Regions from separate parts of the Halomonas sp. 72 genome, predicted to be linked through region 3. Evidence: predicted binding sites of a transcription regulator. Region 3 holds the regulator's gene; each other region holds the start of a gene.
What was found. Region 3 encodes FNR, which switches genes on or off when oxygen is low (the NO sensors DNR and NnrR bind a similar motif). Its sites were predicted from a motif close to TTGATNTANATCAA; they were not measured.
Positions count from the first base shown of each region.

Region 1 (4,214 bases), on a different contig from region 3:
ATTCTCCAGATAGGGTACTTCGTAAAGTGTAGCGGTTTTTTGCTGCGATGCAGCAGGGGTGTGAAAGCTCCGTTCGATAGATTATGCACGTAGGTGGAAAAGTGGATGCGAGGAGAGGAAATGGCAAAAAATGGGTTCTGAGCCGCTAGGTTCTGTGGGCTTGAAAACTCACGATAGTAGAATTAACTGATGGGTCGGGGGGAGAGCGCGTGTGATATCTGTAAAGCGCTTTGTCAAGTGTCGCAAGGAACGACCGTTCTCACTGGCTCTTAAAATGCCGCGCAAGGTAAATGACTGACACATAGCGTCTGCCGCACTTTATCCGGCCAAGGACGGCTTAAACAGACGCATAGATGAAGTCGTCTACTTGCTGCAGAATTGCTTCTTAAAATGCTAAGTGGTTATGCAGTGTTGTGATGGATAGGTTTTGATAGATAGATTTTGATAGACAATTTTTGATAGATAGTCTTTGAAAAATTGTTTTGGCAGATTGTTTTGGCAGATTGTTTTTGCGGAATATCTCGACGTGCTATGTTGGTTTAGGCACATAGCTTATGTCTTCAACATATGTTTTAAAAAGGCTTAATAACAATAGAGCTACGCCATGACCTCATCAATCGCTTATCACGACCACTGGGTGTCATTGTCTCACGGACACCTGTTTGCACGCAGCTGGGAACCCTCGGCGCTGAGTTCTGATACACCGATTATTTTATTACACGACTCTCTCGGCTGTACCGCCTTATGGCGTAGCTTTCCAGCAGCGCTATGCGAAAAGACCCGACACCGCGTTATTGCCTATGACCGGCTGGGGTTTGGTCAATCGAGCGCCTGTCTTGAGCCGCCACCGTTGAGCTTTATTGACGATGAACCCGGCACTGATTTTGCCGCTTTATGTGCAGCGCTTGCGATAGACCGCTTTATTGTATTAGGCCATAGCGTGGGCGGCTGCATGGCCATTCACTGTGCTGGCGCTTATGCGTCACGGTGTCTGGGGCTGATTACGATTGCTGCTCAATCGGCTAACGAGGCGCGTACACGTTCTGGTATCGAACAGGCAAAAGCCGCTTTTAAAGCGCCAGAACAGTTTTCAAAGCTGGAAAAATATCACGGTCATAAAGCCCGCTGGGTGTTAGATGCCTGGGTTAATACGTGGCTGCATCCTGACTTCATCAACTGGTCATTGGTACCCGCGCTTGAACGCGTGCATTGCCCCACATTGGTATTGCACGGCGAGAAAGATGAATATGGCTCGCACCGCCAGCCGGAACGTATTGCCCGGTATATCCAAGGCCCGGCGCACTGCGAAATACTTAAAAACCTTCACCACACCCCTCACCGCGAAGATGAAGCGCAGGTGATCAGGCTTATCGACTCGTTTATCGAAGAGCTTTCCCGTTAAGGAGATTGGATGCGTCTGCGTATTTTATCCGACCTGCACTTGGAGCACTTTGCGGACAGCCGCCCGTTATCCGATGTAAAGGCCGATGTTGTGATGTTAGCGGGGGATATTCATCATAAAGCTGAAGGCTTAATCTGGGCACGGGCGCAGTTTCCCACGCTGCCAATTCTGTTTGTGCCGGGGAACCATGAGTTCTATGGCACCTGTATGCCGCTGATGCGCGAAGAGCTTAAGAAAGAGGCCAAGCGGCTTGATATCGAACTGCTGGATAACCGCGCCGTCACGCTCAACGGCGTACGCTTTTATGGCACGACCCTCTGGACCGATTTTGCGCTTTACGCCAGTGATCCGACGAAAAATCCAGCCCATACCGAGTCCAAAGCGCTGCGCTACATGCCCGATTTCAGAATCATCCAAACGTCACCGGGCACGACGTTGACACCCCAAGCGAGTCAGCAGCTGCACACTGAAGCCCTCGCTTGGCTTGAAGGCGAACTGTCCAAGCCGTTTGATGGTCCCAGGGTAGTGATCAGCCATCATGCGCCGCTTCACCACTGCATTCCTGATCAATATTTAGGTGATGCGCTATCCCCAGCCTTTGCCTCTCATCTGCCGCAGTTGATGGGCAAAATGGATCTATGGATACACGGTCACGTTCATGAACCGGTGGATCTTATATATGCCGGTACGCGCGTACTGGCTAACCCTGGCGGATATCCGGATGAGTTTAATTCACCGCTTTTTAAGCCGGATTTAATCATCAATATTTGATGCCTACCGATATTAAGTTGGTTCCGGCAAAATTGCTTAGGGGCTATTGTTCTCCATGAAGGTGCACCCTCTAGGGCAAAATCTTGTTTTTATTGCTTAAAAAAATTACTGGGTTTTTAAAAGATATTTTAGACGCTAGCACTTTGGTCGAAGCTTAAAGCTTTTTACTTGCAGGTGTTGCGCGTGTTGATTATTTTCTAGTTTGTATGATGTATGACAAATAACTAGTTTACTACGATTTTACCTATTGCCATGTAATTAAACATGGATGAGAAAGCATGAGGACGTTTCTGTGAAATTTTCCAAACAAGAAGTAATACAAGCAGTTGGAGATGGACTACTGTCATTTCCCATTACCGATTTTGATCAGAACGGAAAATTTGACGAAAAAAGCTACCGCGAGCGCTTAGCGTGGTTTATCAGCCACGACATTTCTGCCGTGTTTGTAGCTGGTGGTACGGGCGAATTTTTCAATTTGACGCTTGAAGAGTATCGCCAGATTGTTCGTGTAGCGGTGGAAGTAGTCGATGGTAAGCTGCCGGTAATCGCAAGCGCTGGGTTAAGTGTTGAAGCGGGCAAGGCCTTTGCTGATGCCGCCTCTGAAGCCGGTGCCGATGGTATTTTGTTGATGCCCCCGTACCTGACAGAGTGTCCGCAGGATGGATTAGTCGAGTATGCGCGGCAAATTTGTGATGCCACTGATATCAACGTCATTTACTACAACCGAGGGAACGGGGTTCTGAATGCCGAGTCGGTGCAAGCACTCGCGGATGCCTGCTCGAACCTTATCGGTTTGAAAGATGGTAAAGGCGATATTCAGGCACTCAACAAAATCATTAAAACGGTCGGTGATCGCTTAGTGTATGTGGGCGGTGTGCCTACGGCAGAGATTTTCGCAGAAGCGTACCTGTCAATTGGCGTTAATACCTATTCATCTGCGGTATTCAACTTTGTACCCGATATGGCGGTTACGTTTTATAAAGCGCTCCGCAACGGTGATAAAGACGTCGTTAAACGAATCACGAACGATTTCTTTATTCCATTTATTGATCTGCGTGATCAAAAAGCCGGTTACGCGGTTAGCTTGATTAAAGAAGGCGCGGATATTATCGGCCGCCCGGCTGGAAGCGTTCGTGCGCCTTTAACCATGCCCACCCAAGAGCAACGCCAGCAGTTAGAGCGCCTGGTTGGTGTAGCGCGTTCTTTCTAAAAGCTGAAAAAAACCACAAGTAATAATAAGAGGTTTTAAGTGATGAAAACAAAAACTATCCGTCGCCAAGCGCTGTTTGCCCTAACGGGTGTCTCGCTATTAGCCGCTGCTGTTTCTGCCCAAGCCGATAACTGGCGGGGCTGGAATATTCACCCTGACGGTTACCCCAATACGGTAGCGCTTGAAGCCTTTGCCGAGGCAGTTAAAGAGCAAACAGAAGGGCGCGTTACCCCCCGTGTTTACAACAATGCCGTGCTGGGTGATCAGTCTGATGCGATTGAGCAAACCCGCAATGGTGCGTTGGATTTCGCTAATTTCAATATGGGGCCCATGGGACCCATTGTTAAGGAAACGAATGTTTTCTCGCTACCTTTCCTATTTACCGATGTAGACCATATGCACACGGTAATGGATGGCGAGATTGGTCAGCGCTTTGCTGATGCATTGGAAGATAAAGGTCTGGTAGTGCTCTCCTGGTTCGATTCAGGCGCCAGAAGCATTTACAACACCAAGCATCCGATCAACACCCCAGAAGATGTTCAGGGCTTAAAGATCCGGGTCATGAATAACGATCTTTACGTCGAGATGATGGAGGCGCTTGGCGGCAATGCGACGCCAATGGCGTATGGCGAGGTTTACCAGAGTTTAACCACCGGTGTTCTGGATGGTGCTGAAAACAACTACCCCTCCTTTGAATCCAGCAACCACTACGAAGCGGCGGAATACTACTCCTTAACCGAGCATTTGATTATTCCCGAGTGCCTGTGTGTTGCCAAAGCCAGTTGGGACAAGTTATCCGAAGAAGACCAGGAAATCGTTCGTGAAGAAGCG
Region 1 is NZ_JBQSYY010000015.1:85,018-89,231, reverse strand. It holds gene ACT3T6_RS13425 (alpha/beta fold hydrolase) at 605-1,402, shown strand; gene ACT3T6_RS13420 (metallophosphoesterase) at 1,412-2,173, shown strand; gene kdgD (5-dehydro-4-deoxyglucarate dehydratase) at 2,466-3,383, shown strand; gene ACT3T6_RS13410 (TRAP transporter substrate-binding protein) at 3,426-4,214, shown strand, end outside.
Region 1: a site for FNR is predicted at 2,380-2,393, ahead of kdgD (5-dehydro-4-deoxyglucarate dehydratase). Genes of this name have one in related genera too.

Region 2 (4,214 bases), on a different contig from region 3:
AAATAGGGTCTTTGAGACTCATCCCATGCAGCTGTAAAGCGTCACTACCAACAAGCGCAACCCCAAGCTCTGGGAACACCACAACCTCCGCATCACCGACGTCTTCCAAACTGACGGCTTGGTCAGCAAAGTCACGCGCGTCGGCCACTCGAAACATCTGAGCTTTGAGAGACTTAATGCCCTCTTCCATTCGCCCTTCACGATAACTGATAAGAAAACGCCCGGTTTCAAGACAATTAACGCCTCGCTCAAGAGCAGCCACAAGCAGCTGTTCAGCACCGCACGAAATTGTGGCTAATGAGTCACTCTTGCCAGAGGGATTGCTTTCGCTTCCGTTGCTTTTAGATTTATTAGCCATCATCGCTTCCTTTCTGTTGGTTTGGCCGCGCTAAAAACCAGCTGCATAACACCAAGCTACCAAAAACCGTATAAAGCAGCACAAACACCCACTCCGGCGCCGTGTAGTAAAGCAGGCTTTGCAACCAGTACTGAATGAAGGATCCCGTATAGGTTGCTGTGCCGGCCTCTTCTCTCAAGGCCATTTCCCACGTAGTAAGCGGGCAAACCGCGCCCAACCAGGACTGCACCACTACATACCCAATAGCGGACAAATGCAAAATACGAAATCTCTTATTTCGCACCCATCGCCACCTTAAAAAATAACCGGCATAAATAGCCAGCAACCCGAAGACGACAAAGACAACAAACAGCACATGAACGACTAATATCGTATCCGCCATGAGCAGAAGTAGTGAAGGGGCCATATCTCTCCCAAGTGAAGCATAGGCAGAGGAGGTAGCCAGTGTTTGCAGTGGCCACGAAACCTCTTAATTGCCAGTATGCTGAGCAAAAACCTCCTCGCCGGTTAAGTCTCTGGTGGCTTGAGAAAACGAGTAAAACGCTGGTTTTTGCTCAATAAATATCTGCTCCTCAAGCTGCCACTGGCCGTTATCCTCCAGAAGCCCCACAGGGATAGCATAGTGCCCGCCCTCTTTTAACCGATAAAACAGATGCGTCCCACACTGCTTGCAGAAACCGCGTTCGGCCCACTCTGAGGAGCTGAAGATAGCAATATGCTCAGCCCCCTGGAAATCCACCTCGTTTTGGGACTCAACCGCAAACAGCGGCCCTCCACCCCACTTTCTACAAAGGCTGCAGTGGCAAACCGCCACATGATGACTGTCTAAATGAGTTAAAAGCTGCACTTCACCGCAGAGACAGCTACCCCGATGCTCAATGTTGGATTGCATATGATCCTCCGTTAGATACGTAACACCGTCTATTCATGCTTAATAGAGCGAACCCTAAACCCCACCTTTTCTATATAGACAGTAGCAGGTTCTATATAGACAGTAGCAGGCCGCTTGGCTATGCGCTGTTAACGCGTAAAATTGCGCGATATGGCCCGCAGACCTGTTATCTACAGCGACATAAAACATCGTTGAGCGGGCATTTTGAATCGACCGTTTAGCGGCTTTATTGGGTTGCTCGGATGCTTCCTTCTGACTGCCAAGCGTGCTTGCCTAAAATAGAAAACACATTTGATAAATGCACAATTGTTAGCCATGGGCTTCCTTGGTAGGTTGATTTAAAACAACATAAAGGTGGCCCTTTCACCACCTGCGAACCAGGCGCTATGGACCTTCTACCTAACCTATTTCGTGGAAGTACACAAAACGTCACCACCCGATGCTACGCCTCACACTAAACCGCTTCGGCCTACCTACCCCCTCGGCCATGCACACGGTTTAAAAAATACGACAGTGATAACTACCCGTATCGCTTGTCGTTGAGCGTTTGAGTCGCACATACTGCCTAGAGTAGCGCCACCAATAAAACGATAACCCTCTGACCGCGAAGACGAATATGACAACGAAGCTGAGTAAAGGCGCGCCAGAAAAGGCACAAACAATGAAGAAAAAACGCCCTATGCCGGATGTGTTCATCATCCTGTTTAGCTTTATGGTACTGGTACTGCTCGCCTCTTATATAATCCCCGCAGGAAGCTACGAAAGAACCAACAACAATGGCCTGACGCAGGTCGCCACCGATAGCTTTCAGTACATTACTGCAGCGCCCCTGAACGTAATGGACCTGTTTACCGCTATTCAAAAAGGCCTGGTGGCGGCGGCTCCACTGATCTTCTTAATCATGATGGTCGGCGGCGTGCTCAAGGTGATTGAGTCAACAGGCGCCATCAGCGCAGGTATTCACCAACTCATTAGCAAGGCCAATGGCCGTCGAAATGTTCTTATTTTTATCTTTTGCGCTACGTTCTCAACGCTTGCATCGGTTGGGGTAGGTGCCAACTTGGCCATTGCCTTTATTCCTATCGGACTGTTTCTTGCCCGCTCAATGAAGCTTGACCCCGTTGTAGGCGTGGCCATTATCTTTTTAGGCTCCTACGCAGGCTTCGGTGCAGGCGTTTTTGACCCGACCGTTACCGTTGCCGGGCAAACCATTGCCGAGCTACCGCTGTTTTCCGGATTTATATACCGTGGCGTTATCTTTATTGTCTTTTTGACCGTTACCACGGTGTACATCTGCCGCTATGCCAAACGTATCAAGCAGAACCCGGCCCATAGCGTGATGGGAGCAGACGCCTTTGATAACACCGAAGCCACACATGAGCCTGGCGCTCTGCCGCCCTTTACCTTTTCTCATAAGTTAGTGCTGCTGATATTTGCCGCTTCCTTTGTGTTTTTCCTGTACGGCGGTTTTAACTTCGGATGGGGAATCACCGAACTCTCTGCCACGTTTTTAATGGTGGGGATCGCCACGGCACTGATCGGCAGAATGTCTCCCAACGATTTTGTAAAACGCCTGATGAATGGCGCAAGCGAAGTCATGTACGGTGCATTGGTGGTGGGTGTCGCCGCCGCTGTCATCGTGTTGCTTAGACAAGCACAGCTCATCGACACCCTCGTACATAGCGTCGCAAGCTCTTTAGATGGTCATGGCAAGATTGTCGCCATGGAGCTTTTATACGTGTTTAACCTGGTATTTAACGGATTGATTACTTCGGGTACCGGCCAGGCCGCTATCGTGATGCCAATTATGGTTCCCATTGGCGATATGCTGGAAGTCACCCGCCAGTCGACCTTCATCACCTTCAAGCTGGGCGATGCCGTTACCAATATTATTACTCCGCTTTCTGGCACCTTGATGGCGTGCCTGGCGATCGCCCGCGTTTCTTACGTGGAGTGGTTCAAATTCGTGCTACCACTGGTATTGATTTGGATTGTCATCGGCGGCGCGTTTGTCGGGGTTGCCGTTGCGATTAACTACGGTCCGTTTTAAGCAGGTTCGCTTCCAAGCCACCCATAATGGGTGGCTTGGCATCTAACGGGTATGCGCTCAACAGACAACGGCCGTCAGCTTCTCTTCCAGAACAACTAAAAACGCCTCGATATGAGCAGGCAGATAGCGTTCAGCCATCACCTGTACCTGAAGGCTTCGCTGAGAAAGCTGGGGCTCGTGTAGCGGCTTTAAAACCAGCCCATCCTTATGCATTTTACCGCTTACCGCCACGGCACTACACAACCCGATCATATTGGGATGCTCGCTGACCATGGTATAGGTCGCGCCAAGTGAATCGCAGGAGAAGCTTGGGAATACCTTAATACCGGACAAGCTACAGGCGACATCAAACAGATAGCGCATTGTCGAGCCATTAAGCGACATGGTAAGCGGGTAGTCGCATAAATCCTTTACATACAAAACGTCATTAACTGCCAACGGGTGCTCACTCGACATAAGGGCACTAATCGCGGCGTTATGGCTTGAAACCACCTTTACGCCAATATCCGGCGAGAGGCTAAAGGTTAAGGCGATATCAGCACTGCCTTCTTTTACCAATTCAGAAGCACGCGCTGAATCGGCCATCTGCAGATCAAACCGAATATCAGGATGCTGAGTAATAAAGCGCGAAATAACACTGGGAAGAAAGTGCCACGCCATGCCATCAGGGCAAGCCACCACAATGGTTTGGCGTTGGCGTGTCATTGCATCCTGCATCTCATCGATAACGCTATTAACTTCTAACTGGTTACGCAGTGCATAGGCGTTCAGCAGTTTGCCTGCTTCGGTTAACTGCATACCCCGCGGCTGGCGGTTGAACAGCTTGATATCCAGGCGCTGCTCAAGATTGGTGATTTGGCGGCTAACCGCTGAAACAGCGACGTGCAGCTCTTCAGCGGCAGCGGACAACGAGC
Region 2 is NZ_JBQSYY010000012.1:63,685-67,898, reverse strand. It holds gene ACT3T6_RS11955 (S8 family serine peptidase) at 1-358, opposite strand, end outside; gene ACT3T6_RS11950 (DUF2784 domain-containing protein) at 351-764, opposite strand; gene ACT3T6_RS11945 (GFA family protein) at 828-1,250, opposite strand; gene ACT3T6_RS11940 (YfcC family protein) at 1,867-3,300, shown strand; gene ACT3T6_RS11935 (LysR family transcriptional regulator) at 3,358-4,214, opposite strand, start outside.
Region 2: a site for FNR is predicted at 1,584-1,597, ahead of ACT3T6_RS11940 (YfcC family protein). Genes of this name have one in related genera too.

Region 3 (4,214 bases):
GCGCCAGCTGTTGCAAGGCGTTGCAGCGCTCATGCTGATTCTCATGGCGCTGTATATTGCTAACTGGTGGAAAGGGCTTTTGCGCGTGGAAGCCGTGGGCAAACGATTATGGCGTCACCTTGAGCCCTGGGGCCGACGCTTGATGCCGGTGGTTCATTTCCCCCAGGCATTCGCGCTAGGCGCCATTTGGGGCTGGCTGCCCTGTGGGCTGGTGTATTCAATGCTGGCCTGGAGCCTGGCGACGGCCCGGCCGCTTCAAGGGGCTTTATTAATGGGCGCTTTTGGCCTGGGCACCCTGCCTGCGCTACTGGCCACAGGACTTGCCGCACGCAAGCTTAATCATCTTATTCGTCACCCCGCGACAAGAACCATCGCCGCGCTCGTCATTATCGGCTTTGCCGTATGGCAGCTGTGGGCACTCAACATGCACTCAGGTGGGCATTCAGGCGGACACTCACACGCCAATCATTGACCTGGCGCAACGCACTACAGCGCTATGTTCTCTAGCCTATCGGTAGCTTTTAAAAACGTATTTTCAGCTACCGGAGCGCCTCTTCATGCCTGTATGTGCCACGGCTGTCCCCTCATCCGTTACTGCTACCGCGTCATCCAGCACCCGCTGGGATGACGCATTGCTGCGCCGTTATGATAAAAGCGGCCCACGCTACACCTCCTACCCGACGGCGCTGGCCTTTCACGAAGGGTTTACCGCCGAAGATGCGACCCAGGCCATTGAGCGCAGCAACGCAAGTCAGCGCCCGCTTTCCATCTATGTCCATATCCCGTTTTGTCGCAAAATCTGCTTTTATTGCGCGTGCAATAAAATTGCGACGAAAAACACCGCCCTGGCCGAGTCGTATCTCTATCGGCTAGATCGTGAGATGGTCCTGACGGCCCGCCATCTGGATACAAAGCGCCCTGTCAATCAGTTGCACTGGGGCGGAGGAACCCCTACGTTTCTTTCACTGGAACAGATGGGCGACTTGATTGACCGCCTGGACGCCCGCTTTGGGCTTTCAAGCGCACCAGAGCGTGACTACGCCATTGAGATTGACCCGCGCGAAGCCGATGTTTTAACCCTGCGCCATCTGCAGTCTTTGGGCTTCAACCGCCTGAGCCTTGGCGTACAGGACCTGGACCCACGCGTTCAAAAGGCGATTAACCGTCATCAGCCTCGCGTGCTCACCGAAACACTAATGGATGAAGCACACCGGTTGGGCTTTCGCTCGCTGAATCTGGATTTAATCTACGGTCTGCCCTTTCAAACGGAAAGGAGCTTCGCCAAGACACTTGAACAGGTTATCGCGTTAAACCCGGCGCGTTTATCCGTGTTTAATTACGCGCATTTGCCTGAACGCTTCAAGCCTCAGCGACGTATCAGCGTGGATGACCTGCCAGGTGCGGATGAAAAGCTTTCGATTCTGCGCACAACCATCGACATGCTGACCACTGCGGGCTATCAACATATTGGGATGGATCACTTTGCCAAACCCAATGACAGCCTGGCGGTTGCCCAAGCCAACGGCACCCTACAGCGCAATTTTCAGGGCTACTCCAGCCATGCCAGATGCGACCTGATCGGTCTGGGCGTGTCCGCTATTTCCCGAATAGGCGATAGCTATGCGCAAAACCCTACTGACCTGGCTAGCTACGAAGAGAACCTGGATCAAGGTCGACTGGCTATCGTGAAAGGCGTACGCTTAAATAAGGACGACCTAATAAGAGCCGACGTTATCGAACGCTTAATGTGCGATATGCGCCTGGATTTAGCAGCGGTTAGCCGGCAATGGCAGGTTAACGCCAACGACTACTTTGCCAGTGCGCTGGAAAGCCTACGCACTGCTGAGCAGGACGGGCTAATCGTTCGCCTGGGTGATACGCTTGAGGCGACGCCAATGGGCCGTTTACTGATTCGCCAGTTGGCCATGGCGTTTGATGCTTACCTTCCGGGGCACTCAGGCCAACGCTACTCAAGAATCGTTTAACCAACGGCATCAACGCCTGCGGTAGATAGCCATTTAGGCAAAAGAGAAACAGGGAGATAGTCATGCCACCCTCGACAAGCCAACGACGCTCGCTTCTTCAAGAAGCACGCTGCCAGACCTGCAGTCTAAGCTCGCTTTGCCTGCCGCTAGCGCTTGAGCTTGAAGACATGGGGCAGTTTGATGCCATCATCAGACGCCGGGCACCGCTGAAAAAGGGCGAAACACTGTTTCGTCAAGGCGACCGTTTTACCAGCGTGTATGCCGTTCGCTCAGGCAGCCTAAAACAGGTAACCAGCGAAGGTAATGGCAACGACCAGCTCACTAACTTCTTTTTGCCCAGCGAGCTTGTCGGATTGGACGGCATTGACGAAGAGCACTACCCAGGCAGCGTGATTGCCCTTGAAACCACCACCATCTGCGAAATCCCCTTTGACCGGCTGGACCTGCTTTCAGAGGAGCTACCAGAGCTTCGTGGTCAGCTGTACCGCAGTATGAGCAAGGAGCTTCGTGATGACCGACGCATGATGCGCCTGTTGTCGCGCAAAACCGCCGACCAGCGGCTGGCCAGTTTCCTACTGACGCTTTCAGAGCGTTTTCGGCGTCGGGGTTACTCGCCTTACAGCTTTAGGCTTTCAATGGCGCGTGCGGATATCGGCAATTATCTGGGGCTGGCGGTTGAGACGGTCAGCCGTATCTTGAGCCGTTTTCAGCAGCAAGATGTGGTGGCCGTCTCAGGGCGCGAGGTTAACATCCTCGATATGCAGCGGCTTATAGCGCTTGCTGAAGAGGAAGAGCCGGTGATTAGCTCACGTTAAATGCTTCAATACGCCCCGCCATGAGTGCTTCCTGTTTGGTTTCCAGTCCCGCAAAGTCAAACAGGTCGCGGTCGGCTAGCTGCGAAGGCGCGACGTTAGTGACCGCTTTAAACATGCTTTCCAAACGACCCGGATGCTTTTTGTCCCACTCGGCCAGCATTTCCTTAACGACCTGACGCTGCATGTTCGGCTGCGAACCACACAGGTTACAGGGAATAATCGGGAACTCCATCAGGCGCGAAAACTCCGCAATATCCGCCTCTTTACAGTAGGCCAGCGGACGAATCACGACATTCTTGCCGTCATCGGAAAGCAGCTTGGGCGGCATTGCCTTCAGGCTGCCGCCAAAGAACATATTGAGAAACAGCGTTTCCAGAATATCTTCACGATGATGGCCAAGGGCGATCTTGTTGGCGCCGATTTCTTCGGCAAACCCGTAAAGCGACCCGCGCCTTAACCGCGAGCAAAGCGCGCAAGTTGTCTTGCCTTCCGGCGTTTTTTCTTTCACTACCGAGTATGTATCGCGCTCCAGAATGCGGTACTCCACGCCGAGTTTTTCCAGATACCGGGGCAGTATATGCTCAGGAAAACCAGGCTGCTTTTGGTCCATATTGACCGCCACCAGTGAAAAATTTACCGGCGCATTGCGCTGCAGGTTGCGTAAAATCTCAAGCATGGTGTAGCTGTCTTTACCCCCCGAGAGGCAGACCATGATCCGATCACCTTCATTGATCATTTGGTAATCGATAATTGCATTACCTACCTCGCGCCGCAGCCGCTTTTGCAACTTGTTGAATTCGCGTTTCTGTTTGGCATCCTCAAGCGCCGGCTGGCCTTGCAGGTCAGGCGTCGGTGCAACGGTTGCCGCGGCGGGGTCAAAATGATCAAGGTGTTGCATGATATAAGCACTGCCAATGGTAGAAGGAGCAGCCGCTATTCTAACAAGACTCCCGCCGTTCACCCAACTGGCAAAATCACGTCGTTACTATGGTCATAACTACGGTCATCACTATGGTTATCAATACGGCCATCGGCACAGGCGCCATTACGCTTGAAGCTAACCCGATTGCGCCATATCACGCTGTAAGCGCATATACAGCAAGGCGCTTGCGGTGGCCTTACCTAACAATCTCTGGGTCGAGATAGCAGGCACTTGCCAGCAGGCCAGCGCCTCGGAAAACGGTTGGGAAGACTCCACTAACGGGTGTAAACGGCGCAATTGGCGTTGATGCAGTTTGGCCACATCGACCTGAACATTAGGCAGCCCAAACCCGAGGTGCGTTCTAAAAGCTCTATTAAGCATGCAAAACTGCTGGTCCAGTTGCCACCCGACCAGCGGCCGGTTGCCAATAAAATCGGTAAACGCATGCAGTGTCTCGGCACAGAGGGGTACCGCCGTGGCGGGATTGTAAAG
Region 3 is NZ_JBQSYY010000008.1:111,949-116,162, reverse strand. It holds gene ACT3T6_RS09970 (sulfite exporter TauE/SafE family protein) at 1-472, shown strand, start outside; gene hemN (oxygen-independent coproporphyrinogen III oxidase) at 558-1,985, shown strand; gene fnr (fumarate/nitrate reduction transcriptional regulator Fnr) at 2,048-2,800, shown strand; gene ttcA (tRNA 2-thiocytidine(32) synthetase TtcA) at 2,787-3,698, opposite strand; gene ACT3T6_RS09950 (DNA polymerase III subunit epsilon) at 3,858-4,214, opposite strand, start outside.